Regions from separate parts of the Pseudomonas sp. HP_12 genome, predicted to be linked through region 1. Evidence: riboswitches for the same ligand, from Rfam matches in the RefSeq annotation. Region 1 holds a riboswitch; each other region holds the start of a gene.

Region 1 (10,365 bases):
GATTCCTGGGGCGTCGGCATGCCCGGCAGGCGAATGGGCAGGCTGCTGAGGAACTGCAAGGCGATCCAGAACGGCAGCATTTAAACCTCCGTCAACTCACCGTTGCCCTGGACATCGAGCCCGAACATACCACCGTGGGCCACGGTGACCTGCAGCAAGTGTTCGCGGGGCAGACCGCGGGCGCGGGCCAGCAGCAAACGCATCACCCCGCCATGGCTGATCAGCAGAATGCGCTGTCCGTCATACGCCCGCTGCAACCGCTCGACGGCAGCCAACACGCGGGTGGCAAATAACTGAACCGGCTCGCCATTGGGCGGCGTAAATCCGTACGGATCTTCCCAGAAACGTCCCAACCCGGCAGCATCGGTTTCCATCAATTGCGCAGGGCTCTGGCCTTCCCAGTCACCGAAATGCAATTCCTGAAGTCCGGCTTCCAATTCCACGGGCAAGCCCAGCCGCCCGGCCAGCTCGTTGGCGAAACGGGCGCAGCGTTGCAGTGGCGAGCTGACGATCCGGTCCCAAGGCCCACGATCAGCCACCGCCGCACGCATCTGCTGCCAGCCGATGTCGGTCAGCGCGTCGTCGATGCTGCCGCGCAGGCCGCCGCCGAATTCGGTTTCACCGTGGCGCAGCAAATCCAGATGCAGCGTCATGCCGGGCGATCTGCCACGGCGGCTTCGGCGAAGGTCGCCATGCCTTTATGCAGCTCGCAGGCCAGACGCAACAATGGCACCGCCAGCGCCGCGCCACTGCCTTCGCCCAGACGCAATCCCAGGTCCAGCAACGGCTCGGCCTGCAGCGCGTCCAGCACCAGGCGATGGCCCGGCTCGGCACCGAGATGGCCGAAGAACAACCACTCCCGGCACGACGGATTAATGCGCACCGCCACCAGCGCCGCCACGGAACAGATAAAACCATCGACCAGTACCGCGATGCCCTCCTGCGCGCAGGCCAGGTAGGCGCCGACCAGCGCCGCGACTTCAAAACCACCGAGGGCGCGCAGACTGGACAGCGCGTCGCCGACAGAAGCGGCATGCAACCGCAGCGCACGTTCGATCACTTGCGCCTTGTGGCTCACGCCTTCGGCATCCAGGCCGGTGCCGGGGCCGGCCAGCGAGGCGGCGGCGCAATCGAGCAACGCGCACGCCAGCGCACTGGCGACGGTGGTGTTGCCAATGCCCATTTCGCCGCCGATGAACAACTCGGCGCCCGCGGCCTTGGCGCGCAGTACGCTGTCGCGACCGCCATCGAGCGCAGCGTGAAGTTGTGCCTCAGTCATCGCCGGGCCTTGGGCAAAATTCGCGGTGCCCGGGCCGAGGTTGAGGTGACGCACGCCCGGCAGGTCCAGCGGGGCAACCGTGCCCAGATCGACCACGTCCAGCTGCGCCGACAGCTGCCGCGCCAACACGCTGATGGCCGCGCCGCCCATGATGAAGTTGTGCAGCATCTGCCCGGTGACTTCCTGCGGGTAAGCCGAGACCCCTTCAGCGACCACGCCGTGATCGCCGGCAAAAATCGCGATCCAGACCTCATCGACCTCCGGTTTCAGGCGACCCTGCAGGCCGGCCAGTTGCACCGCCACGTCTTCCAGACGACCCAAAGAACCGGTCGGTTTGGTCAGTTGCTGCTGACGGGCCAACGCTTCTTCGCGGCTGGCGTGATCGACTTCTCGGGCAGGCGCGAGCCACCAGGCGTTACTCATAGTGCGGGTCCTTTCAGGATCATGGGCAGTCCGGCGACAGTGAACACCACGCGCTGGCAACGTTCGGCCAGCGCCTGATGCAGCCAGCCGGCTTCATCGACATAACGACGGGTCAGCTCACCGAGGGGCACGACGCCCAGCCCGGTTTCGTTGCTGACAAAAATGATTTCGCCCGGCAGTTCCGCCAGACCATCGAGCAAGGCTTCGCGCTCTTGAACCAGCCGCTGCGGATCGTCCAGCATGAGCAGATTGGTCAGCCACAGGGTCAGGCAATCCACCAGCAGGCAGCCGCCCTCCCCGGCGTTTTCCCGGAGGACGCGGGCCAGTTCGACAGGTTCTTCGACTAGCCCCCACTCCGCCGGACGACGCTCGCGGTGCACGGCGACGCGCTGGTTCATTTCGCCGTCCAGAGGCTGGCTGGTGGCGATGTAGATGACGTCGAGGCCGCTGTCGCTGGCGAGGTTTTCAGCCAGCCGACTTTTGCCGGATCGTGCGCCGCCGAGGATCAATTGCAGCATCAGGGTTGCTCCAGGCCGCAGAGTTCACGCAGTAATGTGCCGTCCAGGTGGGTTTCCACCAGATCGGCCAGGCGCTCGATGTCGCGCTCGCGCAGGGCGTGGTAATCCACCGACTGCACATTCTCTAACCCGGCCCATCGCAGCAACGCGCTGCTCGACGCAGGATTCTCGAACAGCCCGTGCAGGTACGTGCCGAGCACTTGGCCGTCAGGACTGCACGCGCCATCGCAGCGACCGTCGGCCAGCTGGACCAACGGACGCTCCAGCGCCGCGCCGGTGGTCACGCCGGCATGAATCTCGTAGCCGCTGACGTCGGCGTCTTCGAGGGTCAGCCGCCCGCTCACATTGCGCAGCTGTTTCTCTTCTTCCAGCACCGTGCTCAAGGCCAGCAGCCCCAGGCCCGGGCTTGAACCCGCCGCGCCTTCCAGTCCGTGCGGGTCGTGCAACTCTTCGCCCAGCATTTGCAGGCCACCGCAGATGCCCAGCACTTTGCCGCCGTAACGCAGGTGGCGGCTAATGGCGGTGTCCCAACCGTTGGCGCGCAGATAGGCGAGATCGCTGCGCACGCTTTTCGAGCCGGGCAGGATGATCAGGTCAGCGCCGGGAATCGCCTGCCCAGGGCCGACGAATTGCAGATTGACCTGGGGGTGCAGGCGCAGCGGGTCGAAGTCGGTGTGGTTACTGATGCGCGGCAGGACCGGCACGATGACATTGAGCACCTGCTCGGCCTTGTCGGTCTGGCGCTGATCAAGACCGTCTTCAGCCTCCAGATGCAGGTCCATCACGTAGGGCAGCACGCCCACCACCGGTTTGCCGGTGCGCTGTTCGAGCCAGTCGAGGCCGGGCTGAAGCAGCGCGATGTCGCCGCGAAAACGATTGATGATGAAACCTCTGACCCGCGCCTGTTCGCTGGGCGACAGCAATTCCAGCGTGCCGACCAGATGGGCAAACACCCCGCCGCGATTGATGTCCGCCACCAGCAGCACCGGGCAATCCACCGCTTCGGCAAAGCCCATGTTGGCGATGTCGCCGGCGCGCAGGTTGATCTCGGCCGGCGACCCGGCGCCTTCGACCATGACCACCGGCCAGCCCTCGCTGAGGCGGCGATGGGAAGCGAGTACGGCCTGCATCGCGATGGCTTTGTAGTCGTGGTAGGCGACGGCGTTCATGGTGGTGACGGCGCGCCCGTGAATGATCACTTGCGCGCCCGTGTCGCTGTTGGGTTTGAGCAGCACCGGGTTCATGTCGGTGTGGGGTTCGAGGCCGCAGGCCTGGGCTTGCACGGCCTGGGCGCGGCCGATCTCGCCGCCGTCCGCGGTCACTGCGCTGTTGAGCGCCATGTTCTGTGGCTTGAACGGCACGGTGCGCACGCCCTGTCGGGTCAGCCAGCGGCACAGCGCCGTCACCAGCGTGCTTTTACCGGCATCGGACGTGGTGCCCTGCACCATCAGGGTTTTGCCGATGTTCATGGGCGCTCCCGGGAGAACTCACTCAGTGCCTGTTCCAGACGCTGCCAGTCGGCGTCCTCGCGGGGCAGGCCGAAACGCAGGCTGCTGTTGTTGTTGCTGTTGTTAATAAAAAGCCGCAGAAGGATGCCCCGGTGTGCGCAGAACTCATACAGTTCTTCCGCCAGCGGCGTGATCAGCCACTGAAACAGCGCGCAGCCGCCCTTGGGCGCGAAGCCGTGGCGGCTGAGCACATCAACCAGACGCTGACTGGCCTGCTCGGTGCGCTGGCGCTGGCGTTGATGCCCGGCCACGTCGTTGAGACAGGCCTGACCGATGATGCGGGTTGGCCCGCTGACTGACCAGGGGCCGATCTGCCGCGCCATGACTTTGAGAAAGCGCGGCTCCGCCAGCACAAAACCCAGGCGCACACCGGCCAGCCCGAAGAACTTGCCGAACGAGCGCAATACGATGAGCCCCGAACGCTGGGTGTAAGCCGCCAGGCTCAACTCCGGCGTGTTGTCCATGAACGCTTCGTCGACCACCAGCCAACCACCACGCTGGGCCAGCCGCGTGTGCCATTCCAGCAGGCGTTCGGGCGTGAGGCTCAGGCCGGTGGGGTTGTTCGGGTTGACCACGACGAGCACATCAAGGGTGTCGATGAACCGCTCCACTTCGTGCTCAAGCACTTCGCGCACCAGAAAACCGGTGTTGCGCCAGGCCTCGGCGTGCTCGGCGTAGCACGGCGACAGCACGCCGACCTTGCCCGCCTGACGCAGACGCGGCAGCGCCTGAATCGCCGCTTGGGAACCGGCCACCGGCAGCACGTCCGTGGCGCCGTAGTAGCGGCGGGCGGCGGCTTCCAGACCGTCATCGGTTTCCGGCAGGCGCGCCCAGGCCGCTTCAGGAATCGCCGGGATTGACCACGACCACGGCGAAATCCCGCTGGACAGGTCCAGCCAGTCCGCCTCATCAATGCCGTATTTCAGGACTGCGCCACGCAATCGGCCGCCGTGTTCAAGCATAGAATTCTGTCCCCAGACACAAAATCAGCAACCACAGCCACACGCCGCGCTGCACCAGTTGCCAGCCGCGATCGATGGAGTCGGCGTCCGCAGGCACGCCTTCGCCCAGGGTCGCGCGCTCATGCAGCTCGCCGTGATAAATCGCCGCGCCACCCAGCTCGACGCCCAGCGCACCGGCGCCGGCGGCCATCACCGGGCCTGCATTGGGGCTGTCCCACTTCGGGGCCTGGGTGCGCCAGCAGCGCAGGGCCAGTCGGGTGTTGCCCAGCAGCGCGTAGGTTAATGCCACCAAGCGTGCCGGAATGTAGTTGAGCAGGTCGTCGATTTTCGCCGCCGCCCAGCCGAAGCGTTCGAAGCGCTCGTTGCGATAGCCCCACATGGCGTCGAGGGTGTTGCTCAGCCGATAGAGCACAACGCCCGGCGCGCCCAGCACGACGAACCAGAAAATCGCCGCGAACACCGCGTCGCTGCCGTTTTCCAGCACCGATTCCGTGGCGGCACGGGCCACTTCGGTGCTGTCCAGCTCGGAGGTCTGGCGACTGACCAGATAGCCGACGCGCCGACGCGCTTCGGGCAGATCGTCGCTGCGCAGCGCCTGGGCGACCGGCTCGACGTGCTCGCCCAGACTGCGAAGACCCAACGCGCAGTACAGCGCCAGCACGTCCACCAGCCAGCCAATCAACGGTAGCCAACTGAGCAACGTGGCGATCAGGGTCAGCGGAATGACGGCGATGAACCACGCCGTCACGCCATGGCTGCGCCAGCCCCGGCCGGCAGCATTCAGGCGCTGTTCGATGCGCTCGGCAAAACGGCCGAACGCCACCAGCGGGTGGTTCCGTTTTGGCTCGCCGAGCAACGCGTCCAGCGCGACCCCGGCGACGCTCAATAACGCCACACTCATTCAATCACTCCCCATGTGTTCTCGTAGACCAACTCTTGCAACGCGCGCGGCTGCGCCCAGCCCTCCAGCACCAGCATCGGCGCCGGGTAAAATGCCTTGACCGGGCCCAGGCACAGGATCGCCAGGGGTTTTGAACCGGTTGGCATCTTCAGCAGATCAGCCAGGGCCTGGGGATCGAACAGCGACACCCAGCCCATGCCTAGACCCTCGGCACGGGCCGCCAGCCAGAGGTTCTGGATCGCGCACGACAACGACGCCATGTCCATTTCCGGCAGGGTGCGACGCCCGAAGATGTGTTTGTCGCGGTCGTCCATCAACGCGGCGACCAATACCTCGGCGCAGTCGCTGATGCCCTCGACCTTCAGCTTCATGAAATCGTCGGACCGCTCGCCCAGGGCTTCGGCGGTGCGGATGCGTTCTTCTTCCACCTGCGCCTGAATCTGCGCGCGCAGCGTCGGGTCGGTGATGCGCAGGAACCGCCACGGCTGCATCAGGCCAACGCTCGGCGCGTGGTGGGCGGCTTCGAGCAGACGGGCCAGCAACTCGGGCGCGACTGTGCCCCCGCAGAAGTGACGCATGTCGCGACGCTCGGCGATGGCGCGGTAAACGGCGGCGCGTTCGGGGTCGGTGAAGGTGTGTTCAGTCATGGCTCGCCTGTCCCGCGCGTGAAACACAGCAATCACCCGCGATGCGCCCCTTGTAGGAGTGAGCTTGCTCGCGAAAGCGGTTTTTCAGACAAGGAGTGGGATCGGACGCGCCCACTTCACGAGCAAGCTCGCTCTCACAGAATGCGGCGGTTGAATTAGATGGGCTCATGGCAAAAACAGCGCCGCCATCGCCTGGGGATTCGAGGGAAAGTAAAAGTGCACGTATGACGCGGTCATGCGCCCTTCGCGGTACACCGCTTCGGCGCCGCGCCCGCCATTGGGGCTGAGGCCGCGGGCGATGGGGGTCAGCTCGGTGCTGGTCAGGGAGTGGTGATAGGTGTGGCCACGCAGGATGCCTTCCGGCAGTTCGACCGATTGCAGGGCCAGGGCGGCCAGACGCTTTTGCATCACGGCTTCCCCCTTGAGCAAGCCCACCCCTTCGGCGCGCTGGCCGTCGACATCGGTCAGGGCATCGAGTAAATACAACATCCCGCCGCATTCGGCGAGCAAGGGTTTGCCGGCGGCGTGGTGCGCGCGAATCGCGGCCAGCATGCTGTGGTTTTCCGCCAGCGCCGTGTGATGCAGTTCCGGGTAACCGCCCGGCAGATACAGGCTGTCGGCGTCGGGTAATTCGCGGTCGCGGATCGGCGAAAAGAACGACAGTTCGGCGCCCATCTCCCGCAACAGGTCGAGGCTGGCGCCGTAGAAAAACGCGAACGCCTCGTCGTGGGCGATGGCGATTTTCACGCCGGCCAGTAGCGGTTCGGCCGGCACGAATTCCGGCGCGGTAAAGGTCACGGACGGCGGCAACGTGGCGTCGCAGGTGCTGGCCAGCGCGGTGGCCGCAGCGTCAAGGCGCATGTCCAGGTCATTCAATTCGCTGGCCTGCACCAGGCCGAGGTGCCGGCTGGGCAGCTCAATGCCGGTTTCACGGGACAACGCGCCGTACCAGCGCAGGCCTTCGGTCAGGCTGCCTTCGAGCAACTGCGCGTGGCGCACTGTGCCGACGCGATTGGCCAGCACGCCGGCAAACGGCAGATCCGGCTGATAGCGCGCCAGCCCAAGCGCCAGGGCGCCAAAGGTCTGGGCCATGGCCGTGCCGTCGATCACCCCCAGGACCGGAACGCCGAAACGCCGGGCCAGGTCTGCGCTGGAGGGCGTACCGTCGAACAAGCCCATGACGCCTTCGATGAGGATCAGGTCGGCGTCGGCGGCGGCTTCCCACAACAGGCGCCGACTTTCGTCCTCGCCGATCATCCACATGTCCAGTTGGTACACCGGATGGCCGCTGGCGCGTTCGAGAATCATCGGGTCGAGAAAGTCCGGTCCGCATTTGAACACGCGCACCTTGCGCCCCTGATTGCGATGCAGACGGGCGAGTGCGGCGGTGACGGTGGTTTTGCCCTGGCCGGACGCGGGCGCAGCGATCAATACTGCCGGGCAGTGCCGGAGCTGGCGCTCACTCACAGTTCGATGCCTTTCTGCGCCTTGATGCCGGCTTGAAAGGCATGCTTGACCACGCCGATGTCGGAAACGGTGTCGGAGAGGTCGATCAGTTCCTGCTTCGCCCCGCGACCGGTGACGATCACGTGCTGCATCGGCGGGCGCGCCTGCAAATCGCTCAGCACCTGCTCCAGGTCCAGATAGCCGTGCTTGAGGGCAATGTTCAGCTCATCGAGCACGACCATGCCGATAGAGGCGTCCTTGAGCATTTCCCGGGTCACGGCCCAGGCGGCTTCGGCGGCGGCGATGTCGCGCTGGCGGTCCTGGGTTTCCCAGGTGAAGCCCTCGCCCATCACGTGGTAACGCACTTGTTCGGGAAAGCGGCGGAAGAACAGCTCTTCGCCTGTGCTGTGGCGGCCCTTGATGAACTGCACGACGCCGCACTGCATGCCGTGGCCCATGGCGCGGGCGAGCATGCCGAAGGCCGAGCTGCTTTTGCCTTTACCGTTGCCGGTCAATACCAGCAGCAGTCCGCATTCATTTGGCGCGCTGGAAATGCGCTCGTCCATCACCGCCTTTTTGCGCAGCATGCGCGCCAGGTGGCGTTCGTCACGTTCGGGGGATTCGCTCATCTCAGCTCTCCGCTTGAGGGCAGGTGTGGCAAACGGAGGGCACGAGCAAGGACTGTCAGCAGGCACCGGACATGGCCCGGCCTGCAGCAGAGCATCGCCCTCCGTGATGCTGTTCGATGGATCAGGCCGGTCTCCGGACTCATGAGTTGCCACAACCGTGGCAGGCCAGGCGCCTTCCCATGTTCAGCGAACACAGTGGCATTGTGCGTGGCCCAGACTCATTTACCGTTGCGGAGGCAGCGCCGGAATTGATCGCACGAGCAATCGCACCGGCTTCCCTGTTTCACCCTGTGGACCAACAAGGTCCCGGGCACCTGAAACATGGCGCGAAGGTTAGAGGGTTGACTGGGGAGCGTCAATCGAACCGTGGACAGAGCGCCCACGGGTTTACGGGATTTCACCCTGGAATGCACAGGTGTTCCTGCAGCAACAGCCCATGAACACGTTGCCTCAAAAACGACTATTGCCTGGCCAAGTTCGACGGCTGGATAACGCGCTTGGCATTCAGCCAGGCCTTTTGCCAATAAGGCTTGTCCAGGCTGTCGAGTTTGACGGTGCCGCCGGTGGCCGGTGCGTGAACGAATCGCCCTTCCCCGACGTAGATGCCGGCATGGCTGACGTGGGAGCCGCCACCCGTGGCAAAGAACACCAGATCACCGGTCTGCAACTGGCTGCGGTCGATGTCCGGGCCACGCAGGGTGATCATTTCCCGCGTGGATCGCGGCAGGGTGATACCGGCGGCGTCGTGGTAGACATAGCCGATCAGGCCGCTGCAATCGAAACCCGAATCAGGCGTGTTGCCGCCCCAGCGATAAGGCGTGCCAACGAGGCCGATCGCGCGCAACAAAACGTCGTCGGCGAGCGGTGAAGAAAACTGGGGAGGAGCGGAAACTACAGGCCGGTAGACGACCTTGCGTGGAGCAGGCGGTGGAGTGCTGGAACATGCGGCCAGCAGCACAGCCAGAGAGGCGACGATCAGGCGAACCGTTAACGACATAAACACGACAACCTGTGCGGGATGCAGCTTACTTTGCCGAGGGCCGGGGTCGCGCGCAAGAGGGGTTGGCCCTTTGCGCGCCCGGAATTAACGGGTTTGGCGCTTGAGTGTAGTCGAGCTCATCGCGGTGGTGGTTGCAGGTACCGTTGAGGGTGCCATCGCCAGCGCGCGTTTGGCTTCGATGAACGTCTTGGCCCAGTAGGCATCGTCGAGGCTGTCGACGCGGACACCACCGCTGCGGCGGCTGCTGGAGTGAATGAATTGATCATCGCCCAGGTAGATGCCCGCATGGCTGACACGACCACGGCCGGCAGTGCTGAAGAACAGCAGGTCGCCTGGCTTGAGGTCATTGCGTTTAACGAGAGGGGCATCGATGTTGATCATTTCGCGGGAGGAACGCGGCAGGCTCATGCCCGCCTCTTCGCGGAAGAGATAACCGATGAAACCGCTGCAGTCGAAACCGGAGGTGGTCGATGTGCCGCCGAAGCGATAGCGAGTGCCTATCAGGGATTTGCCGCGCTCGAGAATGCTGTCAGCCAGAACCGGCAGGCGGTACGGCTTGTTGTCGGCAAATTGAGCGAGCTCGTCTTCGGTGGCGACTTCGTCATCCAGTACGGAGGACGCGTAATCGGCACGCTTGCTGGCGGATTGAGCGGTGGCAGAGTCCCGGAACTGGGGGCTTTGCGACTGTTGTTGCGACGTCGGCATCTGGGCCGCACAGCCGAACAACAGCGTTACGAGTGCGAGAGGCACGAGGGGTGCGAAGCGGTTTAGCATGTGCACGACCGTGGCTGAAGTGTAAAGAAGCCGAGACTATGCCTTCAATCGTACCCATTTGCAAATTCAATCGAAACAAATGTGACTTACGATGTCGTCCATCACTTCTAAGGCTCTACACCTCAGAAACGCATCCATGTGCGCGGAATGATCGGTCGGCGAAGGGTTTATCTCGGCAGTAAAGCCTCCCGTCACCCGAGCGCGCAGCATAGGCTCATGAATGTACGGGAAGCTGGCGGTGGTTCCGGTGCTGAGCACAGCGTCAAAGCCTTTTGCCA
Region 2 (10,365 bases), on a different contig from region 1:
GCGCCAGAATGGTCAGCGACGAACCCAGCCACTGCACGTACTCCGGCGCCACTTGCGCCGAGCGAAACATGCCGGTGAGCAGTTCGTTGAACGGCGGGTACGCCGAGTGGGAGTACATCAGGAAGGGCTGGGCATCGAGGTCCTGCACGCTGATGCTCCGGGCGTTGGCCAGCGGATGACAGCTGGGCACCGCCAGCACGAATGGCTCGCGGACCAGGCATTCAGTCTCATAACCGGGCTGCAGCAGCGGCGCCCGCACGATGCCCAGATCGATGCGCCGGGCGCGCAGGGCTTCGTGTTGCTGGTAGGTGTTGAGCTCGGTCAGGGAGATTTTCACGTGGGGCTGGTTCTGCCGCGCTTCGGCGATCACCCGTGGCAGAAACTCGTACACCGCGCTGCCGACGAAGCTGATGGTCACCGAGCCGATGTCGCCCTCGGCAAAGCGCCGCGCCGCGATGGCCGCCTGATGCGCACGTTCCAGCAGCGTCTGGGCTTCGATGAAAAATGCCCGGCCCGCCGCGGTCAAGGCGACGCTGCGGGTGTTGCGGTTGAACAGCTGAACCCCCAGCGAATGCTCAAGCAGCTGGATCTGCCGGCTCAGCGGCGGCTGGGTCATGTTCAGCCGTTCGGCAGCCCGCCGGAAATTGAGTTCGGTGGCGACGGTGGTGAAGCAGCGTAGCTGGGCAAGCTCGAACATTGATCTATTCCGGGTATCAATCAACAGTCAATCTAGATTAGACGGGAACAATGCGGCGGTCCATGATCGGCTCATCACCTGCATTTCCCACGCTCATCCCAAAAAAAATACAAAGACCGGGAGTCGCACCTTGAACCGCACCGTTCCCATTAGTGAACCCACTCATAACGCCGATCCCACTGTTCTGGCCCGCGCGGCCGCGAAAGTGAAGCGTCATGTGTTGCCGTTGTTCGTGATCATGTTCATCGTCAACTACATCGACCGGGTCAACATCGGCTTCGTCCGCAGCCACATGGAAACCGACCTGGGCATCGGCGCCGCTGCCTACGGGCTCGGCGCCGGGCTGTTTTTCGTCGGCTACGCGCTGTTCGAAGTCCCGTCGAACATGCTTCTGCAACGCTTCGGCGCCCGCGCCTGGCTGACGCGCATCATGTTCACCTGGGGCGCAGCGGCGATGGCCATGGCCTTCGTGCGCGGCGAAACCAGTTTCTATGTGCTGCGCTTCATCCTCGGCGCGGCGGAAGCGGGGTTCTTCCCCGGCATTATTTATTACTTCACCCAGTGGCTGCCTTCCAGCGAACGCGGCAAGGCCATGGCCATCTTCCTCAGCGGCTCGGCCATTGCCTCGGTGATTTCCGGGCCGGTGTCCGGGGCGTTGCTCGGCGTCAGCGGCATGAACCTGCACGGCTGGCAGTGGATGTTCATCATCGAAGGCTTCGCCTCCATCGCCCTGTGCGGCTTTGTCTGGTTCTGGCTGCAGTCCCATCCCCGCGAGGCGAAATGGCTGAGCGAAGAAGAGAAGGGCGCACTGATCAGCGCCATCGACGCGGAACAGCGCGCCCGTGAAGCGGCGCAAGTGATCAAGCCGTCGATCTTCAAGCTGCTCGCCGACCGGCAGATCATGCTCTTTTGCTTCATCTACTTTTCCGTGGCCCTGACCATCTACGGCGCGACCTTCTGGCTGCCGAGCATGATCAAGAAGATGGGCAGCCTCAGCGATTTCGAAGTCGGCCTGTTCAACTCGATTCCGTGGATCATCTCGATCATCGCCATGTACGGCTTCGCCGCGCTGGCGGCCCGCTTCAAGCACCAACAGGCGTGGGTCGCGGTCACCCTCGTGATTGCCGCGTGCGGGATGTTCATGTCCACCGTCGGCGGGCCGATCTTCGCCTTCGTCGCCATCTGCTTCGCGGCCATCGGTTTCAAGGCGGCTTCGGCGCTGTTCTGGCCGATTCCCCAAGGCTATCTGGACGCGCGCATCGCAGCGGCGGTGATCGCGCTGATCAACTCGATCGGCAACCTCGGCGGCTTCGTGGCGCCCACCGCGTTCGGCTTTCTGGAGCAGAAAACCGGCTCCATTCAAGGCGGCATGTACGGCCTGGCACTCACCTCATTGGTGGCGGCCGTGGTGATCTTTTTCGCCCGTACCACACCGAAAGGCGACCCACACCGCCCAAAGCTTGAAGACGCTGCGCCACTGCAAGCAGCCGCGTCGCTCAGCTCACCGTCCAGCGTCAAACCCTAGCCTCACACCCTGATTGACCGGGAGAAGTCATTTGAAAATCACACGCGTCACCGTCACCCCGATTGCCTTCCGCGATCCGCCGTTGCTCAACGCCAGCGGCATCCACGAGCCCTTCGCCCTGCGCTCGATCATCGAAGTCGAAACCGACAACGGCTACCTCGGCCTGGGAGAAAGCTACGGCGATGCCCCGGCCCTGGCGATCCAGCAGCAGTTGCAGAGCCAGTTGATCGGCATGGACCCGTTCAACCTCAACCAGCTGCGGGCGGTGGTCAAAGCGACGGTGGCGGCGAACAAACCCACTTCGGTAGCGGGTGCCGAATTGGCGCCGGGTTCCCATGCCAGCAAAGCGGTGAGCAATGCCTATTCGGCGTTTGAAGTGGCGTTTCTGGATGTGCAGGCACGTTCCATGAATCTGCCATTGGTTGACCTGCTGGGCGGTGCCGTTCGCGACCGCGTGCCGTTCAGTGCGTACCTGTTCTTCAAATACGCCCAGCACGCCGATTCGCCCTACGCGCCCGACAGCTGGGGTGAAGCGCTGAGCGAAGAGCAGATCGTCGCCCAGGCGCGGCGGATGATCGAAGCCTACGGCTTCAAAAGCATCAAACTCAAAGCCGGCGCCCTGGACCCGGAACACGAAGTGTCCTGCATCAAAGCGTTGAAAAAGGCCTTCCCGGGCTACCCACTGCGCATCGACCCCAACGGCAACTGGTCGCTGGAAACCTCGATCCGCATGGCCGAACTGCTCGGCGATGACCTGCAATACTACGAAGACCCGACGCCGGGGCTGGAAGGCATGGCCGAACTGCATACACGCACCGGCATGCCGCTGGCGACCAACATGGTCGTCACCGACTTCGACGAATTCCGCCGCAGCGTCGCGCTGAACAGCGTGCAGATCGTCCTCGCCGACCACCATTACTGGGGTGGCCTGCGCGACACCCAGGCGCTGGCAAAAATGTGCGACACCTTCGGCCTCGGCGTCTCCATGCACTCCAACTCCCACCTGGGCATCAGCCTCATGGCCATGACCCACGTCGCCGCCGCCGTCCCCAACCTCGACTTCGCCTGCGACACCCACTACCCGTGGCAAGAACCGGACGAAGAAGTCATCAAAGGCGGCAAACTGCCCATCATCGACGGGTGCGTCCACCTCACCCGCGAACCTGGGTTGGGGCTTGAACTGGACTACGACCAGCTGGGCAAACTCAATGACCAATTCCTGACGTGCGGAATTCGCCAGCGGGATGATGTGCGGCAAATGCAGAAATACAAACCGGAGTGGAAGGCGGTGAAGCCGAGGTATTGAGGTTGGGGGGTGGGGCTGCACGAACGGCGCCGTTTGGGATACCGCATTCGCGAGCAAGCTCGCTCCCACAAATACCATTCAGTCCGAAGATCCTTCAGCGCCTGAACTGGCCTCTTCCCGGCTAAAGCCAGTCCTACGAGACCGCGTCCAGCCAGTGAGGGACGCGTGACCTCACTGTAGGACCGGCTTCAGCCGGGAAGCCTTTGATCTGCTCTTGATCTTCATACCCAAAAGGCTCAAACACCGCAAAACGCGACTTGGGTGCAGGCTGAACGGAGGTCTCGCGGAGTGGGCCGAGCCGCATGGATGCGGCAAGAGCGCCGTCAGGACATGGATGTCCGTTCGGCGCGGGCCCACGGAGCGAGACCGGAGTGAAGGAACCCTGAGGAACGAAGGGCCCAACCAGGAGCAGGCACCCTTGGTTACTTGGGGTGCTTTTCCAAGTAACTCGCCGAAGGCGAAACAGTCCGCCCCAGGCGGACGCCCTTGATCTCAAGTATCTTGATCTTTAAGGGGAACCCGCCCGCAACCGCAATAGACGAGCCCCGTCAAACGGATCAACCAACCAATGCCCCCGCACCCCGAAAACCTCACCCAATAACTCCGGCGACAACACATCAAAGGGCGAACCCAACGCCACCAACCGCCCGCCGTCCATCACCGCCAGACGATCACACCCCAGCGCCTGATTCAAATCATGCAACGCCACCACCGTCGTCACCGGCAAATCCTGCACCAACCGCAAAATCGACAACTGCTGCTGAATATCCAGATGATTCGTTGGCTCATCCAGCAACAACACCTGCGGCCGCTGCGCCAAAGCCCGCGCAATATGACCCCGCTGCTGCTCCCCACCCGACAACGTATGCCACGCCCGATGCCCCAAGTGCTGCAAACTCACATCCGCCAGCGCCTGCGCCACAATCCGGTCATCGTCCGCGCCCCACGGCGCCAGCGCCGACAGCCACGGCGTACGGCCCAACTCAACCGCCTGCAACAGACTGATCGAATCCCCCGTCTGCGCGTGCTGCTCCACCACCGCCACCTGCCGCGCAATGTCCCGCCGGCTCAGCGACGACAAGCGCCTCCCGCCCAAGTGAACGTCGCCCCGAGACGGCTTTTGAATCCCCGCCAGCAGCTTCAGCAGCGTCGACTTCCCCGAGCCATTCGGCCCGACGATCCCCAGGTTTTCCCCCGGCCGAATCGCCAGGCTCACCCCACTGAGCAGTTGCGCGCCCTTGACCGAATAACTCAGGTCACTCCCTTCCAGCATGGTGCCGGGCACCTCCTCACGGGCGTTCATCGAGGACGATTCCCGCGGACCAGAATCATGGCAAAAACCGGCGCGCCCACCAGCGCCGTGATGACCCCGATCGGCAACACCTGACCCTTGATCAAGGTGCGCGACAGCACATCGGCGGCAATCATGAACAGCGCGCCAATCAGGGCGCTCAAGGGCAACAAGCGGGCATGACGTACCCCGGCCATCAGGCGCACCGCGTGGGGAATCACCAGACCGACGAAGCCGATGGACCCGACGATCGACACCATCACCGCCGTCATCAGCGCGGCGGTGAGAATCAGCACGGCCTGCACCCGGCGCACCGGAATGCCCAGGGACGCCGCTGAATCGCTGCCGAACGTGAACGCATCCAGCGCGCGCCGATGCCACAGGCACACCAGCAAGCCGAGCACCACGACCGGCACCGACAGCGCCACCGACGACCAGCGCACGCCGCTGAGATTGCCCAGCAACCAGAACATAATCCCGCGGGCCTGCTCGGCATTGGCCGACTTGGTGATCAGGAAGGAGGTCAGGGCGTTGAACAGCTGGGACCCGGCAATGCCCGCCAGGATGATCTGGCCGGCAGCGGTCTGGCCCCGAGAGGAGCGGGCGAGCAGGGCGACCAGCGCGAAGGCGGCGATTGCGCCGGCAAACGCGCCGGTGGACAGGGAAATCGTCCCGGCACCGATGCCGATGATCGCCACCAGCACTGCGCCGGTCGAAGCCCCGGCGGAAATGCCCAGCAAGTAGGGATCGGCCAGCGGGTTGCGCAGTAGCGATTGCAAGACCAAGCCCGACACCGCCAGCCCTGCGCCGCAAGTGGCGGCCACGATGGCCCGGGTCAGGCGGTAATTCCAGACGATGCCCTCGTCGATGGGGTCGAGGGGATAGCCCGCGGCCCACAGCTTGTTCGCCAGCACCTGAACGATCACCGGCAGGCCGATCGACGTCTCGCCGATCGCCACGCCCGCCAGCACCGCCAGCGCCAGCAACGCGGTCGCCCAAGCGCCGTGGCCGAACATTCGGACGATGCTTGAGCGAGGAATACGGAGCGGCATCATTGCGGATGAGTGGCCTGAGCCAGTTGTTCGATGCCGTCAAACAGCCGCACGCTGGACTCCATGGCGCTGGCGTCCATGACTACGATGCGATTGTTTTTCACCGCATCCATATTCCGTGTGACCGGGTCCGAGCGGAGGAAGGCCAGCTTCTTCTCGTGATCGTCGGCCGGGAAGCGGCGGCGGTCCATCCGCGCGATGACCAGCACCGTCGGGTTGGCCTTGGCGATGGTTTCCCAGCCCACGGTCGGCCATTCCTCGTCGGAGTCGATGACGTTACGCATGCCGAGGGTGTCGAGCATGAAGTTGGGAATGCCCTTGCGTCCGGCGACGTAGGGGTCGACGTTGATGTCCGGGCTGGAAAACCAGAACACCGCCGAGACGGGCGGGTTGGCATGGGCGTTCGCCTGTGCAACGGCCCGGGCCAGCCGCGCCTGGTAATCCGCGATCAGCCGTTCGCCACGGTCCTGCACGTCGAAAATCTGCGCCAGCTGCCGCAGGCTTTTGTACAGCGTGTCGATGCGGAAGGCTTCGAGGCGCGTGCCGTCGGCGCCGACCCGGTTGTTCTTGCCCTCGCAATCGGACGGCAGGATGTAGGTCGGGATGCCCAGGTCGCGAAACTGCTCGCGGGTGCCAACGGCGCCCTGTGGCCCGACCATCCACTCGAACTGCACCGGAACGAAATCCGGGCGTTTGCCGATCACCGATTCAAAACTCGGCGCGTTATCCGCGAGCCGAGCGATGCCGTTGTTGAGGGTTTGGTACTGGGCCAGGACGGGGTTGAACCACAGCGACGTGCCGACGACGTTCGGGCCCAGTCCGAGGGCATAGAGCATCTCGGTGGCCGCCTGGCCGATGGTCACGGTTTTCTGCGGGGCGTGGGTGAAGGTCAGCGCTTGGCCGCAGTTGTCCACGGTCAAGGGGTAAACCGTCGACGCCGCGAGGGCGGCAGTGGGCAAGGTCAGGGTGACGAGCAGGGCGGCGAGGCGGCGCAGCGGCATGAAAGCGATCTCCAGATAGCCTGAATGCTTGGCGAAGCAGGCACTGGAAAGTCCATCCCGACAGGCGCTCCTACGATGAGGGCGAGCACAGCGCGCGCGAACGACGCACGAACGGGAGTCCTTCCCCGGACACCCCGCCGGTGAATGAATATGCTGGCCGGCAGGTCTCCTGACTGGCGCTTCATCGCCGTGCTTCGGCCTTCCCGGGGTCACCCAGTGGCAAACAGGAAGCAGGGCTCAGCGCCTACAGTTGCGGGGACAGTTCCCTTTCAGCGCGCAGCACGCGCCTGGGGATTCCCTATTAATTCCGAGCGGAAACCGGCGGCGGGGATACTAAACGATTCGGCGGGTGGAGGCTAATGCGGAGGCCGTGCGCCGGAGCGCGGCTAAACACCTTGCAGTAGCGGCAGCAGCACTAAACCTGCGGGAGATGCAAAAGCTGAAGGAGATGCAGCGCCTGAAGCAGATGCAAAACCTGTGGGAGTGAGCTTGCTCACGAAGATGCCCGAACTTTCGCTAAATCTTCGGCGGCTGGAATTCAGTCTTCGCGAGCAAGCTCACTCCTACAGGGGTTTTGCGTTGGCCGCACGGGCGTCGTTGGTCCAGCGGCTTGAACGGCCAACCAACGATCTTCAGACCAGCGGCTTAAACGGCCAACCCACGATCTTCTTCGGCCGTGGCGTCGCATAGGTCCGCACTTTCGAGGTCTTCAACCCCAGACGCACCAGTGATTCCGCCAGTGCCACCGCAGCGGTCACGCCATCCACCACGGGCACGCCGGCGCGGTCACGGATGAGTTGATCCAGGCCGGCCATGCCGCCGCAGCCCAGGCAAATCACCTCGGCCTTGTCCCGACTCACCGCTTCCATGGCCTGCTCGACGATGGCCTCGACCGCACGCTCCGGCGATTCCTCCAGCTCCAGTACGCTCATGCCGCTGGCCCGCACCGAGGCGCAGCGTTCGTACACGCCGGCCAGCTTTAGACGGTCTTCAATCAGCGGCACGGTGCGGTCCAGCGTGGTGACCACCGCGTATTTATGCCCCAGCAGCATCGCCAGGCTGGCCGCCGCTTCGGTGATGTCCACCACCGGCACCTCGAGCAACTCCTGCAAACCCTCGCGGCCGTGTTCGCCGTAACCCGCTTGAATCACGGCGTCATAGGGCCCTTCGTAGGACATCACCCGGTCCATCACCGCGATGGCCGCGAGGTAACTTTCGAAATTGCCTTCCACCGACTCGGCGCCGAAGCGCGGGGTCAGGCCGATGATCTCGGTGCCAGGCGAGGCCACGCTGCGGGCCTGCTCGGCAATGGTCTCGGTCATGGATTCGGTGGTGTTGACGTTGACGATCAGAATTCGCATGGACAGATCTCGCGCAGAAAACAAGGCCGGGCGTCTGGCCCGGCGTCGTTGCCCACGATATCAGTCTTTCATCGGCACGGGCGCCTGCAGGGCGATGAAGCCCTGATCGCGCATGGCCTGCCAGAAACCATCCGGCACCTGTGCGTTAAGCGCGGTGACGTCCTCGATGATCCGCGACGGGCGGCTGGCACCCGGAATCACCGCCGCCACCAGGGGGTTGGCAAGGACAAATTGCAGCGCTGCGGACTTGATGTCCACTTGGTACTGACGGGCGATCTCCTGGATGTGCGCCACCTTGTCCAGCATCGCTGGCGACGCCTCCTGATACTCGAAATGCTTGCCGCCCACCAACACGCCGGAGCTGTAAGGCCCGCCGACGACGAACTCGGCGTTGTGCTGACGGGCCTTGTCGAACAGCCGTTGCAGCGGTTGGTCGTGATCGAGCAGCGAATAGCGGCCGGCGAGCAGGAAACCATCGGGCTGGGCTTCTTCCAGATCCAGCGTCAGTTCGCACGGCTCGACGCGGTTGACGCCCAGGCCCCAGGCCTTGATCACGCCTTCTTCGCGCAGGCGGGTGAGGGCACGGAAAGCGCCGGTGCGGGCGATGTTGAAATGCTCGGTCCAGGCATCGCCGTGGGCGTCCTGCGCGACGTCGTGGACAAACACGATATCCAGACGATCAGTGTTCAACCGCTCCAGGCTCGCTTCAATGGAACGCAGCGTGGCGTCGGCGGAATAGTCGGTGACGATCTTGTTTTTCAGGCCCTCGGCGAACGGGCCGCTGCGGGTCTCGGTGTCGATCTCGTCGGAAATCAGCCGGCCGACTTTGGTGCTCAGGGTGTACTGGTCGCGGGGGACGCCGGCGAGGGCCCTGCCCAGGCGCTGCTCGGACAAGCCGGCGCCGTAGATGGGCGCGGTGTCGAAATAGCGAATGCCCTGGTCCCAGGCGGATTGAACGGTGGCCGCTGCTTCCTCTTCGTCGATGGTGCGGAACATGTTGCCCAGCGGCGCGGAGCCGAAGCCGAGGCGGCCGATGATCTTGTCGTGCAGACTCATTGGGGGGGTGTCCTGTGCGGTGGGGCGTGTTGGATGGCGCGCGGTTCATGGCCCGGATCGAGCACGATGAAACCGGCGAAGCTTCTTTACTGACTGTTGATTGCCGCAGGGGTTCTTCGGAATGGGCGAGCGTGTGCTTTCACATGCTCGGCGAGCGGCTATCCTCATCCCATGCGACTTTAGCCACGCGTGCGAATTTCAACATTTCAGATAGATCCGTCGACGGCACAGATTTGAGGATTGCCCATAGCCTGTATTTGCGGAGTGGCGTCCGACGCCTTCCCGGCTGAAGCCGGTCCTACGAAGGCGCCGGGATTCTTGGTAGGACCGGCTTTAGCCGGGAAGAGGCCCGTGAGTACGCCATCCATGACCAGCGAGGCCGCCGATGAGCGAGCACATCATTCATTTCCACTGCGGTGTCGATCAGGCCAGCACCGAGCATTTTCGCGATCGCTGCCTCGAAGCCCTCGGCAAGGGCGCGACCGGATTGCTGCTGAATCTGTCGACCGCCGGCGGCAGCACCGCACTGGGATTCACGCTGTACAACTTCCTGAAATCCCTGAAAGTGCCGATCCGTGCGTTGAACAGCGGCAACATCGAATCCATGGGCATCGTCATCTACCTGGCGGCTCAGGAGCGGATCGTCTGCCCCCACTCGCGGTTTCTGATCCACCCCATGAGCTGGTACTTCAACCAGAGCTCGGTGGACCACTCACGCATGCGCGAATACCTGCGCAGCCTGGACAACGACCTGCAGCGCTACGTAAATATCTATCAGAGCGAGACCGTGAGCGCCGTGCACCCGCTGGACATCGGGCGCTGCCTGTCAGCGGAGGAGAAGGTGATCCGCGCCGAAGATTCGCTGGCGTGCGGCATTGCCCATCGTGTCGAGCAATTGCAGTTTGCCGAAGACGCCGTGCACTGGACCGTCAGCGCCAGCTAAGCTCGATCCATTGAACCCGGTCGTTGTCGAGCCCTCTGACTCTATTATTGGCCACATTGAAATGAGAGGTGACTGCCATGCAATCCCATACACCTGACGCTGCACCCGTTCCGCCGCGCCCCGCTCCCCAGCC
Region 3 (10,365 bases), on a different contig from region 1:
TACCGCCTGATGCCGGTGCAGGGCGTTATCGTCCACAAGACCCACATCACCTACCCGATGGGCCCGCAGAAGCTGGCCCGGGTCAAGCAACTGTTCTACAGCGGGACCTGGCATGCCACCGAGCTGCCCGGCTATGGTCCGCAGCATCGGGCCAACCCGTTTGAAACGTTCCAGCAGATCCCCGCCGTCGCGCGTTACCAGTTCATGCTGGATAACGCCGAGTACTTCGTGCGCACCTTCATTCGCGGCCCGGTGTGTCGGGGCGAGATCGCCACGGACGTGATTCGCGATCATTTCTGGGCCTTGTTCCAGGAGCCCGGCCACGACCGTTACATCACCGATGCGGCCTATCGTGCCAAGGCCACGCCGTTGCTGGCGATGCCGGGGCAGGACGATGACATCGGCAGTGTTCTGACCCTGTGGCACGACTACCGCGACAAGCGCAATCAATACGAAGACCTGCGCAGCGATGCCTACGCGCACATGCCGCCGCCGGGATGGGCGACCCTGTGGGCGGGGAACGACAATGCGCTGCTGACCATCTTCCGTCACTTCGACAGCGCCTCGGTAAACAAAGGCTTGATCGGCGCGCTGCCCAACAGCGTCTGGCTGTTCGACTACCCCTTGCTGGAGCGCACCTATTACCAGCTGGCGGTGAATTTCGACGTCTACGGCAACGTTTCCCATCAGGTGCAGACGCGTCTGTATTTCGACCTGATCCGCAACGGCGCCGAGGTCAATTTCCTGCGCCTGATGCCGGCGGACAAGCGTGACGACATCCTCGGTGACTGGTACCAGAACGGCGGCAAAGTGAAGATGTGGCTGGATTATCAGGCCATCGACGATCACACCCCGACCGGCCTGAAGCTCGATGAGCACAACCCCAAGCGTGACTTCGAGCGCAAGTTGATCGAGCGTGCGGGCACCTTGAACGTGACGCCGGACCCGATCAATCGCTGCGACGGCGCCTATTGTTCGCGTGAGGGACTGGACCCGGTGTTCAGCGGAGTGGAGCAGGCACTGAGCCGGCTGACGTCGCGGCCGGCGGCTGGGCTGAAGGTCATTCACCAGTTGCCTGAGGCGACGATGCTGCGAATCCAGGACGGCAGCGGCAAACGCATCATTTACAGCATGTTGCGCAACCGCGCCCACAGCAACGTCGCCTTTCTGATGGGCGAGGATTACCGCTACCAGCCGGGCCTCGACACGCTGACGATCTACCCGGGGGTGCTGAGCAGTTACCCGAATTTCATGTTCAATGTGCCGGCCAGCGAGGTCGGCGCGTTCGTCGACGCGATGGAGCAGGCCCATGATCACAAGCAGGCGTTTGACGCCATCGTCCAGCGCTGGGGCGTGCGCCGCAGCCATCCATTATTCTGGACCTACTTCCACGACCTGGACCGCTACCTTCAGGAAACCGAACCCCGCGAGGCAGGGGTGCTGGACATGAATCGGTACGAGAATCTGTGAGTCGCAGGGGCGCCGTTATTTAAGGAATCTTCACATTCGGCGTCGGCCCGGCTGACGCTGGTCCAAACGGGGAAACCCTTATGGAACATGGCGTGCAGCCATTATGCAGCCCGTCAGTGGCGCCGAACCTTTTTGCAATTTTCGAAGTCGGACCCTGTGAGTCGCTCTCCGACGCCGTGCCTTTGCCGGTATAGCGCCTGGGGTCAATCCAGACGAAGCAAGAGGTTGCAGATGTTGATTTCGGTTCAGGCCCTGCGGGCACTCGCCGCGTGGGCTGTTGTGTGTCACCACTTCATGCAGATTTTTTTCGACTTTCATCCGAGTGGGCCAGTCGGCCGCTTTTTCACTGAAAAAGGCGCGGTCGGCGTCGACATTTTTTTCGTCATCAGCGGTCTGGTCATCTACCTGTCCACCGTGGACAAGGACATCCCCGCCGGCCGTTTCATGCTCAACCGGGTTATTCGTATCGTCCCGGCGTACTGGCTGTATACCCTGGTGATGGGGCTCTTGGTCGTGGTCGCCCAGCCGCTGTTGCCGCATCAGGTCGTCGATTGGCAGAGCTTCGTGCTGTCGCTGCTGTTCATCCCTTCGGAAAACCCCGGCGGCTACGGCCTCTATCCCACTCTCAACGTGGGCTGGACGCTGAACTACGAGATGCTGTTCTACGTGCTGTTTTCGATGGTCTTTCTGTTTCAGCAGCGTCTGCGCCCGTTGATTCTCGCAGCAGCGCTGTTCGCCATTACCGACGTGCTGGGGCGGTCGGGGCTGGTCAGCCGGTTCTACGCCAATGACATCGTTTACGAATTCCTGCTCGGCATTTTTGTTGGCGTGATGTATCGCCGGGGCTGGATCAGCGAACGGTTGTGGTTGCCATTGATCGCGATCGGCGCCGCGCTGTTCACCATCGACCACCTGCAACCGGCGCCTCGGATCATCAATTGGGGCCTGCCGAGCGCGGTGATCGTGGTGGCCTGCATCTCCCTCGAACCCTATCTGCGCAACTACCGCCTTCTCAAAGTCATGGGCGATTGCTCGTATTCGGTGTATTTGCTCCACGTGCTGGTGCTGTATGCGGGCTGGCTGGTGAGCGAACGTTACGGCATTAACCCGTACGTGGTGTTTGCCGTCTGTGTGCCGGTCATCGCCCTGGGGGCTTGGCTCAGTTATGAGTGGATCGAGAAGGGCCTGTACCGACGCATGAAGGGCTGGCTGGATCAGAGAAGGGCGAGCAAGGAAGCAGCTCTGTCGTGACGGGGTTTTAGTCGAGGCGAACCGCTTACCTGACTAAAATACTAGGGCTTTGTCAGGCGCAGTTGATTGGCGTAAACTGCGCCCCACGTCTGCGAGGAATTTTCATGACCGCTATTACGATTACTGATGCCGCCCACGATTACCTGGCCGATCTGCTGGAAAAGCAGAACACCCCCGGCATCGGCATCCGCGTGTTTATTACCCAGCCTGGCACCCAATACGCTGAAACCTGCATTGCCTACTGCAAGCCGGGCGAAGAGAAACCTGAAGACACGGCCATCGGCCTGAAAAGCTTCACCGCCTGGATCGATGCATTCAGCGAAGCGTTTCTGGACGACGCCGTTGTCGATTACGCGACTGACCGCATGGGTGGTCAACTGACCATCAAGGCGCCAAACGCCAAAGTGCCGATGGTCAACGCCGACAGCCCGATCAACGAGCGTATCAATTACTACCTGCAGACCGAGATCAACCCGGGCCTCGCCAGTCACGGCGGCCAGGTGACCTTGATCGAGGTGGTGGAAGAAGATGAGGCAAATGTCGCCATTCTCCAGTTTGGCGGTGGTTGCCAGGGTTGCGGTCAGGCCGATGTGACGCTCAAGGAAGGCATCGAGCGCACGTTGCTGGAGCGCATCCCCGAGCTGACCGGTGTGCGTGACGTGACCGACCACACTCAGAAAGAAAACGCGTATTACTGAGTCAACGTGTGATACCAGGAAGTATGGTGTTGCAGGCAAGCCCCGACGAGTTCGGGGCTTTTTTGTGGGCGCTCGCCAAGGTCTAGAGGCGCACGCTAGGGCCTGAACACATGGGCATGGCCCGCGCGATACAGCGATGACTCGCTGAACACGTCGTTGCCCAGTACCCGACCCACCAGGATCAGCGCGGTGCGACGAAATCCCTTGATCCGCACCTTCTCCTCGATGTCTGCCAGTGTGCCGGTGACCCAGTCCTGATCGGGCCAGCTGGCGCGATGCACTACGGCGATGGGGCAGTCGGCGCCATAGTGCGGCGTTAGCTCGGCGACGATCTTGCCGAGGTTATTGACCCCCAGATGGATCGCCATGGTTGCCCGGTGCCGTGCCAGATCGCCCAGGCTTTCGCCTTCGGGCATGTCGGTTTTGTCGGCGTAGCGGGTCAGGATCACGCTCTGGGAGATGTCCGGCAGCGTCAGCTCTGTCCCGAGCAACGCGGCGCAGGCGGCGGTGGCGGTGACGCCGGGGATGATTTCGAAGGGGATCTGCAATTCGCGCAGGCAGCGGATTTGTTCGCCGATCGCGCCATACAGGCTCGGATCGCCGGAATGCACGCGCGCCACGTCCTGGCCCTGTGCATGAGCGGATTTCATCAGCTCGATGATCTGCTGAAGGTGCAATGGAGCGCTGTTGGTGACCTGAACTGCCTGATGACCTTCCAGCACTGCTTCAGGCACCAGGGAACCGGCGTAAATGATCACCGGGCAGGAGCGGATCAGCCGCTGGCCTTTGACAGTGATCAGGTCCGGATCGCCGGGGCCGGCGCCGATGAAAAAAACAGTCATGGGGTGTCCTGATTGGGGTTCATTTGAGCACTGCTTGGATGGCTGCATGCGGTCCAGTGGGACCGGCTTTAGCCGGGAAAAGGTCTGCGTGTACACCCTCAAATTTGCAGCGTGGCGCCTGACGTCTTCCCGGCTAAAGCCGGTCCTACAAGGGTTAGCCGGTCCTACAAGATTGCGGTTGCCAGAGCAAAGGTCGCGTGGGGGCTTTTTCGGCGGGGGATGACCAAGGTCGCGGGCGCGCCGGTCAACCGTGTCACCATCGCCAGCGCCGCGCTTTCTGCCACGCCGTAGCAGCCAGTGCGTTCGAAGGCGATGTCCGAACGGTAAGTCAGCTGTGCCTCGTAAGCCGCCAGATCACCCGCGCTGAAAAACCCGATCGTCAGCCCCAGCTCATGACCCAGTGCCTGCAGCCCTACCTCAGCCGACTTGCCGTCAATGGAGGCGAGGGCGGCAACGTCTGTCAGCTGAAGACGTCCCTCCCGCAACCCATCCTCCATCAACTGCCGAAGCTCCAGCGCCGAACAGCCGCGCTGGCAGCCCAGACCGACCACCCACAGCGGCCGATCGTGCACTTCATTCACAGAGCAGGCTTCAAACCGACGTGCGTCTCGGTCGCTTCATTGCGCCGAGACAACCAGGCGCTGATCAAGCCCAAGGCAATCCAGAAAACCGCATTGGTCAGCAGCGACGCGATCTTGAATTGCGCTTCAAGGGCTTCCGGCGCCAGTGCCGAGTGCACCGCCGGTTGCGGCGCGCCGACGATATGCGGCACCACCAGGATCACCGCGCCCAAGGCCTTCCACACCCAGTGCCGGGCAAACACTATCAATGCCAGGCCTGCAGCCGTGGAGGCGGCGGTGCCGACCCACCAGATCTGCCGTTGGGTCAGATCCGCCGCGACAGTGCCGGGCAGCTCGGGCGGCAAACCAAGAGTGGGCGCCAGCACGAACACCGCATAACCGGCCAACCCCCACAGCACGCCTTCGCGGGCTCTGGTCGGCGTACGCAGGGTGTACAGCGCCGCCAGCATCAGGGCGAAGCCGACCGCGACCACCAGATTGCCGCCGGTGGTGGACAGCACGCGCTGCCAGCCGTCTTCCGGCTCCCAGGCTTCGGCGTCATGGACGTGGCCGGCCATCGCACCCTCGGCGTGCTCGTGCATCTCAGCAGCCGGGGCCTTTTCGTAGGTCTCCGCCTGCAGGATCAGTGGCGCCACCGAGAAGCTCTGCAGCAGTGTCAACAACAGGGCGGCGAGCAGTCCGGTGAACCCGGCCGTTTGCGCAATTCGCTTGAACATGGCGGCGGGTCTCAATGGCACGGGAAGGCAGAGCTGTGACGGGTGTCGTGTGCCGCGTTGTGCACCGCATCGATGTGGGAGAAGCCGGCGAAGTACACCAGAAACGCGCCTAGAAACATCGCGCTGACGGCGGCGACAATGCGCTGGCTTTGGGTGGCGGTCACGGCTGTTGTGGTGTTTGTGCTGGTGCCGGTGCCGGACGTCTGGCGGGGTGTGCTGATGGACATGGCGCTTCCCTCTGAAGTGGATTCAGCGGACGGACGCGAAGACACCGCAGGCGAAGGCCGGCAGTGATCAACAGCGCCCGCCCACCGCGGGTTGTGTTATGTAGCGTTATCGGGCCGGTCTCCGGGCTCGCGAGGGGCACATGCATCAGCCGTTACAGCCGTCGTGCCTTCAAGAATCGCCTTCCCATATCGATGCCGACACAGTGGATCTGACTCTTCACTCGCTTACCGTTGCGGGGGCAGCACCGGACTGATACACACCCGAAGGTCTGCACGCACCGGTTTCCCGTTTCACCCTGTGAAGGGCACCCGTAACAAGGTGTGTAGCAGACCACGGGCTGTTTGGCTCGTCAATCGGCCCTTCAGCCGATGCGTCAATCAATGCAGCGATCGGTGCGTCAATTGGCGCGGCGATCATTGCAAAGCGCGATTGACCGGCCTCCAGTCACTGCGTAGCCTTGCGCACTTGAGGTTCGCCGGCCGCCCGGTTTCGGATACGTCACAGGGCCACCGGCGCTAAGAAGGGAATGCGGTATCAAGCCGCAGCTGCCCCCGCAACTGTAAACGGACAGCTTCATTGCACAGCCACTGCGCAAGCGGGAAGGCGCAATGAATGTCAGTCGCCTGATGATGCCTGTCAGCGACCGGCCGCCGTGAGCCAGGAGACCTGCCTCGATTCGGACCGCCTGCAAGCGGCCGAGGAATTTCACTACAACCGGGCGGGGTGATCCGGTGGCGAATCGAACCGCGCGCCTGCTTCCACCGGCCTGCGCTGTTTTCGTCCTCGTTGCCCCGCCGCACGCCTGAGGGCAACCGATGAAAACACTGGCCAAACTCCCTGTCACCATCGTCACCGGCTTTCTCGGCTCGGGCAAAACCACTTTGCTGCGGCACATGCTCGACAACGCCGAAGGCCGACGCATCGCCGTCATCGTCAACGAATTCGGCGAACTGGGCATCGACGGCGACATCCTCAAGCAATGCACCATCGGCTGCACCGAAGAAGAAGCCGTCGGTCGCGTGTACGAACTGGCCAACGGCTGCCTGTGCTGCACCGTTCAGGAAGAGTTTTTCCCGGTGATGCAGGAACTGGTCGCCCGTCGTGGCGACCTCGATCACATCCTCATCGAAACCTCGGGTCTGGCCCTGCCGAAACCCCTGGTCCAAGCCTTCCAGTGGCCAGAAATCCGCAACGCCTGCACCGTCGACGCCGTGATCACCGTGGTCGACAGCCCGGCCGTGCTCGCGGGCACCTTCGCCGCGTTCCCGGACCAAGTCGACGCCCAGCGCAAGCTTGATCCGAACCTGGACCACGAATCGCCGCTGCACGAGCTGTTCGCCGACCAACTGGCCAGCGCCGATCTCGTCGTGCTGAACAAGGCCGACATGCTCGACGCTGATGCTATCGCCGCCGTGCGTGCCGAAGTCGCCGAAGAACTGCCGCCGGCGGTGAAGATCGTCGAAGCGAACCGGGGCCAGCTGCCGATCAGCGTGTTGCTGGGCCTGGGCGCCGAGTCCGAGCTGCACATCGACGGGCGCAAGACCCACCACGATCACCACGAAGGCGACGATCATGATGACCACGACCATGACGCCTTCGACTCGATTTCCATTACGCTGCCCCAGGCCGACGAATCGCTGTTGCTCGACGCGCTGACCCAGGCCGTCGTCCAGCACGGCATCCTGCGTGTCAAAGGCTTCGCCGCCATTCCCGGCAAACCCATGCGCCTGCTGGTGCAAGGTGTCGGCACGCGTTTCGACAAGCATTTCGACCGCGCCTGGAAGCCAGACGAAGCCCGGGAAACCCACCTGGTGCTGATCGGCCAGGAACTGGACGCCGGCGTCCTTGAAGCGCAATTGCGCGACGCAGTCTCAGGCATAAAAGGCTAACCATGCACCTGCTGCGTACACAGCCCGGCGGCTTCGTCCCCGACGACAGCATCGCTGACCTGGGCCAGACGCCCGCCGAGCTGGTGATCCTGTGCAGCGCCGACTCGAATCTGGCGCTGCTGGCTGAAACCGCGCGGCAATTGCCGGATAGCTACCCGAGCCTGCGCCTGGCCAACCCGATGCAGGTGCAAAACCATGCGTCGGTGGATCTGTACGTGGACGAGGTGCTGCGCCACGCCAAAGTCATCCTGATTTCCCTGCACGGCGGCATCGGCTACTGGCGTTACGGCGTCGAGCGGCTGGTGGAGCTGGCCGCGAAAGGCGTGAAGCTGATTCTAGTCCCGGGCTGTGATCGGCCAGACCCCGAGCTGAGCGGCCTGAGCACGGAATCTGTCGAAGACCGCGAGCGTCTCTGGCATTACCTGCGTCAGGGCGGCAAGCACAACGCGCTGGCGCTGTTCAATTTCATCGCCACCCGCTGGCTGGGCGGCGACTACCTCTGGGCCGAGCCGCAGACCCTGCCGCGCACCGTGATTTATCACCCGCACCACGCCAACGCCGACCTGGCCCGCTGGCAGGCCGACTGGCGCGCCGATCAGCCGGTCGCGGCCGTGCTGTTCTATCGCTCCCACCTGCAGGCAGCCAACACCGGTTTCCTCGATGTGTTCTGCGAGCGCTTGTCGGCCCAGGGCCTGAACCCGTTGCCGATTGCCGTCGCCAGCCTGAAGGAAGCCGGCTGCATGAGCGCGATACAGGACTGGCTCGACGAGGTGGATTGCGAGGTCATTCTCAACACCACCGGCTTCGCCCAATCCAGCCCGGAAGCGCCGGATGTTCGGCCGTTTCGCCGAGACATCCCGGTCATTCAGGCCATTTGCGCCCAGGACAACGAACCCGCCTGGCAGGCAAGCGCCCAAGGGCTGGGCCCCCGCGACCTGGCGATGCACATCGCGCTGCCGGAACTGGACGGGCGCATCATCAGCCGGCCAATCAGCTTCAAGGACCTGGCCTGGCACAGCGAGCGCAGTCAGTCCGACGTGGTTTGCTACCGCGCCCAGCCGGAACGCATGGATTTCGTCGCCGAACTGGCCCGGCGCTGGGTGCTGCTTGCCCGCACCGCCAACACCGACAAGCGCGTAGCGCTGATTCTGGCCAACTATCCAACCCGCGACGGGCGCATCGGCAACGGCGTCGGCCTCGACACCCCGGCGGCCGCGCTGAACATCCTTAAGGCCATGCAGGCGGAGGGTTACCCGGTTGAGGACTTGCCCGAGACCGGTACTGCGCTGATTCACGCCTTGCTCGGCGGCGTCACCAATGACCCGGACAGCCTCGATCAACGGCCGTGCCACCAGAGCATGGCCATGGACGAGTACAGGGCGGCGTTTCAAGCGCTGCCGCAAGCCAATCGCGATGCAGTCATCGCGCGATGGGGCGTCCCTGACACCGACCCCATGTGCCGGGACGGGCGGATGATGATCGCCGGCCTGCGTTTCGGCATGACCTTCGTCGGCATTCAACCGGCGCGGGGCTACAACGTCGATCACAGCGCGGTGTATCACGACCCCGATCTGGTACCGCCCCACGGCTATCTGGCGTTTTACTTCTGGCTGCGCAAACGCTATGGCGCCCACGCTGTCATCCACGTCGGCAAGCACGGCAATCTGGAGTGGCTACCGGGCAAAGGCGTCGGCCTGTCCGAACACTGCTGGCCGGACGCGATCCTCGGCCCGATGCCGAATATCTACCCGTTCATCGTCAACGATCCGGGCGAGGGCGCCCAGGCCAAGCGCCGCACCCAGGCGGTGATCATCGACCACCTGATGCCGCCGCTGACCCGCGCCGAAACCTACGGTCCGTTGCGCGACCTTGAACTGCTGGCGGACGAATATTACGAAGCGCAGCTGCTCGACCCGCGCCGTGCCCGGGAGCTGCAAAAAGACATTCTCAGGCTGGTGCGCGAGACCCATATCGACCGCGAACTGGCGATGGACGGGGACGCCAACAGCGAGGCCGACGCCGCCGTGTGGCTGCCGCGTCTGGACACCTACTTGTGTGACCTGAAGGAATCGCAGATCCGCGACGGCCTGCACGTGTTCGGCGAGTCGCCCACCGGCCGGCTGCGCATCGACACGCTGTTGGCGATGGTGCGCGTGCCTCGGGGTGATGGTCGCGGCGGTCAGGCCAGTCTGCTGCGGGCGTTGAGTCAGGCGCTGGCGCTGGATTTCGACCCGCTGGACTGTGATCTCGGCGCGCCATGGACCGGCGACAAACCTCAGGCATTACATGAAGTCAGCGCTGAACCATGGCGCACGACCGGCGATACCCGCGAGCGGCTGGAGCTGCTGGCCGCGCAGATGATTGAGCAGATTGCCAGCGGCTTTCCTCTCAGTAATCGGTTAGAAAACAACAGCTTGTCCGACGTTGCTCAGTCCCTGCATGAAGTGGTTATCCCTCGCCTCGACGCCTGCGGTCCAGCAGAAATGTCGAACCTGCTCAGCGCGCTAAGTGGGCGATTCGTCCCGGCCGGGCCGAGCGGCGCCCCCAGCCGTGGACGGCTGGACGTGCTACCGACCGGCCGCAACTTCTTCTCCGTGGACGTGCGCAATCTGCCGACCATGACCGCGTGGCGCATTGGTTTCCAGTCTGCAAATCTGTTGCTGGAGAGGCACTTACAGGACCATGGTGAT

The links. A riboswitch is a leader RNA that binds a small molecule or an ion and turns the genes downstream of it on or off. The one in region 1 is predicted to bind cobalamin.
Region 2: linked by a shared signal. The riboswitch ahead of ACYASU_RS02190 (ABC transporter substrate-binding protein) and the one ahead of cobO (cob(I)yrinic acid a,c-diamide adenosyltransferase) in region 1 are both predicted to bind cobalamin.
Region 3: linked by a shared signal. The riboswitch ahead of cobW (cobalamin biosynthesis protein CobW) and the one ahead of cobO (cob(I)yrinic acid a,c-diamide adenosyltransferase) in region 1 are both predicted to bind cobalamin.

The regions. Positions count from the first base shown of each region.
Region 1 covers NZ_JBTOQG010000012.1:331,062-341,426, forward strand. The annotation lists gene ACYASU_RS11510 (adenosylcobinamide-GDP ribazoletransferase) at 1-80, opposite strand, end outside; gene cobC (alpha-ribazole phosphatase family protein) at 81-653, opposite strand; gene cobT (nicotinate-nucleotide--dimethylbenzimidazole phosphoribosyltransferase) at 650-1,702, opposite strand; gene cobU (bifunctional adenosylcobinamide kinase/adenosylcobinamide-phosphate guanylyltransferase) at 1,699-2,220, opposite strand; gene ACYASU_RS11530 (cobyric acid synthase) at 2,220-3,689, opposite strand; gene cobD (threonine-phosphate decarboxylase CobD) at 3,686-4,690, opposite strand; gene cbiB (adenosylcobinamide-phosphate synthase CbiB) at 4,683-5,591, opposite strand; gene bluB (5,6-dimethylbenzimidazole synthase) at 5,588-6,238, opposite strand; gene ACYASU_RS11550 (cobyrinate a,c-diamide synthase) at 6,404-7,705, opposite strand; gene cobO (cob(I)yrinic acid a,c-diamide adenosyltransferase) at 7,702-8,313, opposite strand; cobalamin riboswitch at 8,421-8,646, opposite strand; gene ACYASU_RS11560 (C40 family peptidase) at 8,774-9,310, opposite strand; gene ACYASU_RS11565 (C40 family peptidase) at 9,398-10,087, opposite strand; gene ACYASU_RS11570 (NAD-dependent deacylase) at 10,154-10,365, opposite strand, start outside.
Region 2 covers NZ_JBTOQG010000001.1:494,798-505,162, reverse strand. The annotation lists gene ACYASU_RS02215 (LysR family transcriptional regulator) at 1-697, opposite strand, end outside; gene ACYASU_RS02210 (MFS transporter) at 936-2,222, shown strand; gene ACYASU_RS02205 (glucarate dehydratase family protein) at 2,254-3,528, shown strand; gene ACYASU_RS02200 (ABC transporter ATP-binding protein) at 4,037-4,831, opposite strand; gene ACYASU_RS02195 (FecCD family ABC transporter permease) at 4,828-5,835, opposite strand; gene ACYASU_RS02190 (ABC transporter substrate-binding protein) at 5,871-6,872, opposite strand; cobalamin riboswitch at 7,015-7,210, opposite strand; gene ACYASU_RS02185 (aspartate/glutamate racemase family protein) at 7,505-8,233, opposite strand; gene ACYASU_RS02180 (aldo/keto reductase) at 8,294-9,289, opposite strand; gene ACYASU_RS02175 (ATP-dependent Clp protease proteolytic subunit) at 9,675-10,232, shown strand; gene ACYASU_RS02170 (hypothetical protein) at 10,310-10,365, shown strand, end outside.
Region 3 covers NZ_JBTOQG010000006.1:143,175-153,539, forward strand. The annotation lists gene ACYASU_RS06770 (fatty acid cis/trans isomerase) at 1-1,470, shown strand, start outside; gene ACYASU_RS06775 (acyltransferase family protein) at 1,702-2,721, shown strand; gene nfuA (Fe-S biogenesis protein NfuA) at 2,826-3,419, shown strand; gene cobM (precorrin-4 C(11)-methyltransferase) at 3,515-4,261, opposite strand; gene ACYASU_RS06790 (cobalamin biosynthesis protein) at 4,426-4,842, opposite strand; gene ACYASU_RS06795 (CbtA family protein) at 4,839-5,558, opposite strand; gene ACYASU_RS06800 (CbtB domain-containing protein) at 5,570-5,785, opposite strand; cobalamin riboswitch at 5,881-6,113, opposite strand; cobalamin riboswitch at 6,252-6,461, shown strand; gene cobW (cobalamin biosynthesis protein CobW) at 6,602-7,675, shown strand; gene cobN (cobaltochelatase subunit CobN) at 7,678-10,365, shown strand, end outside.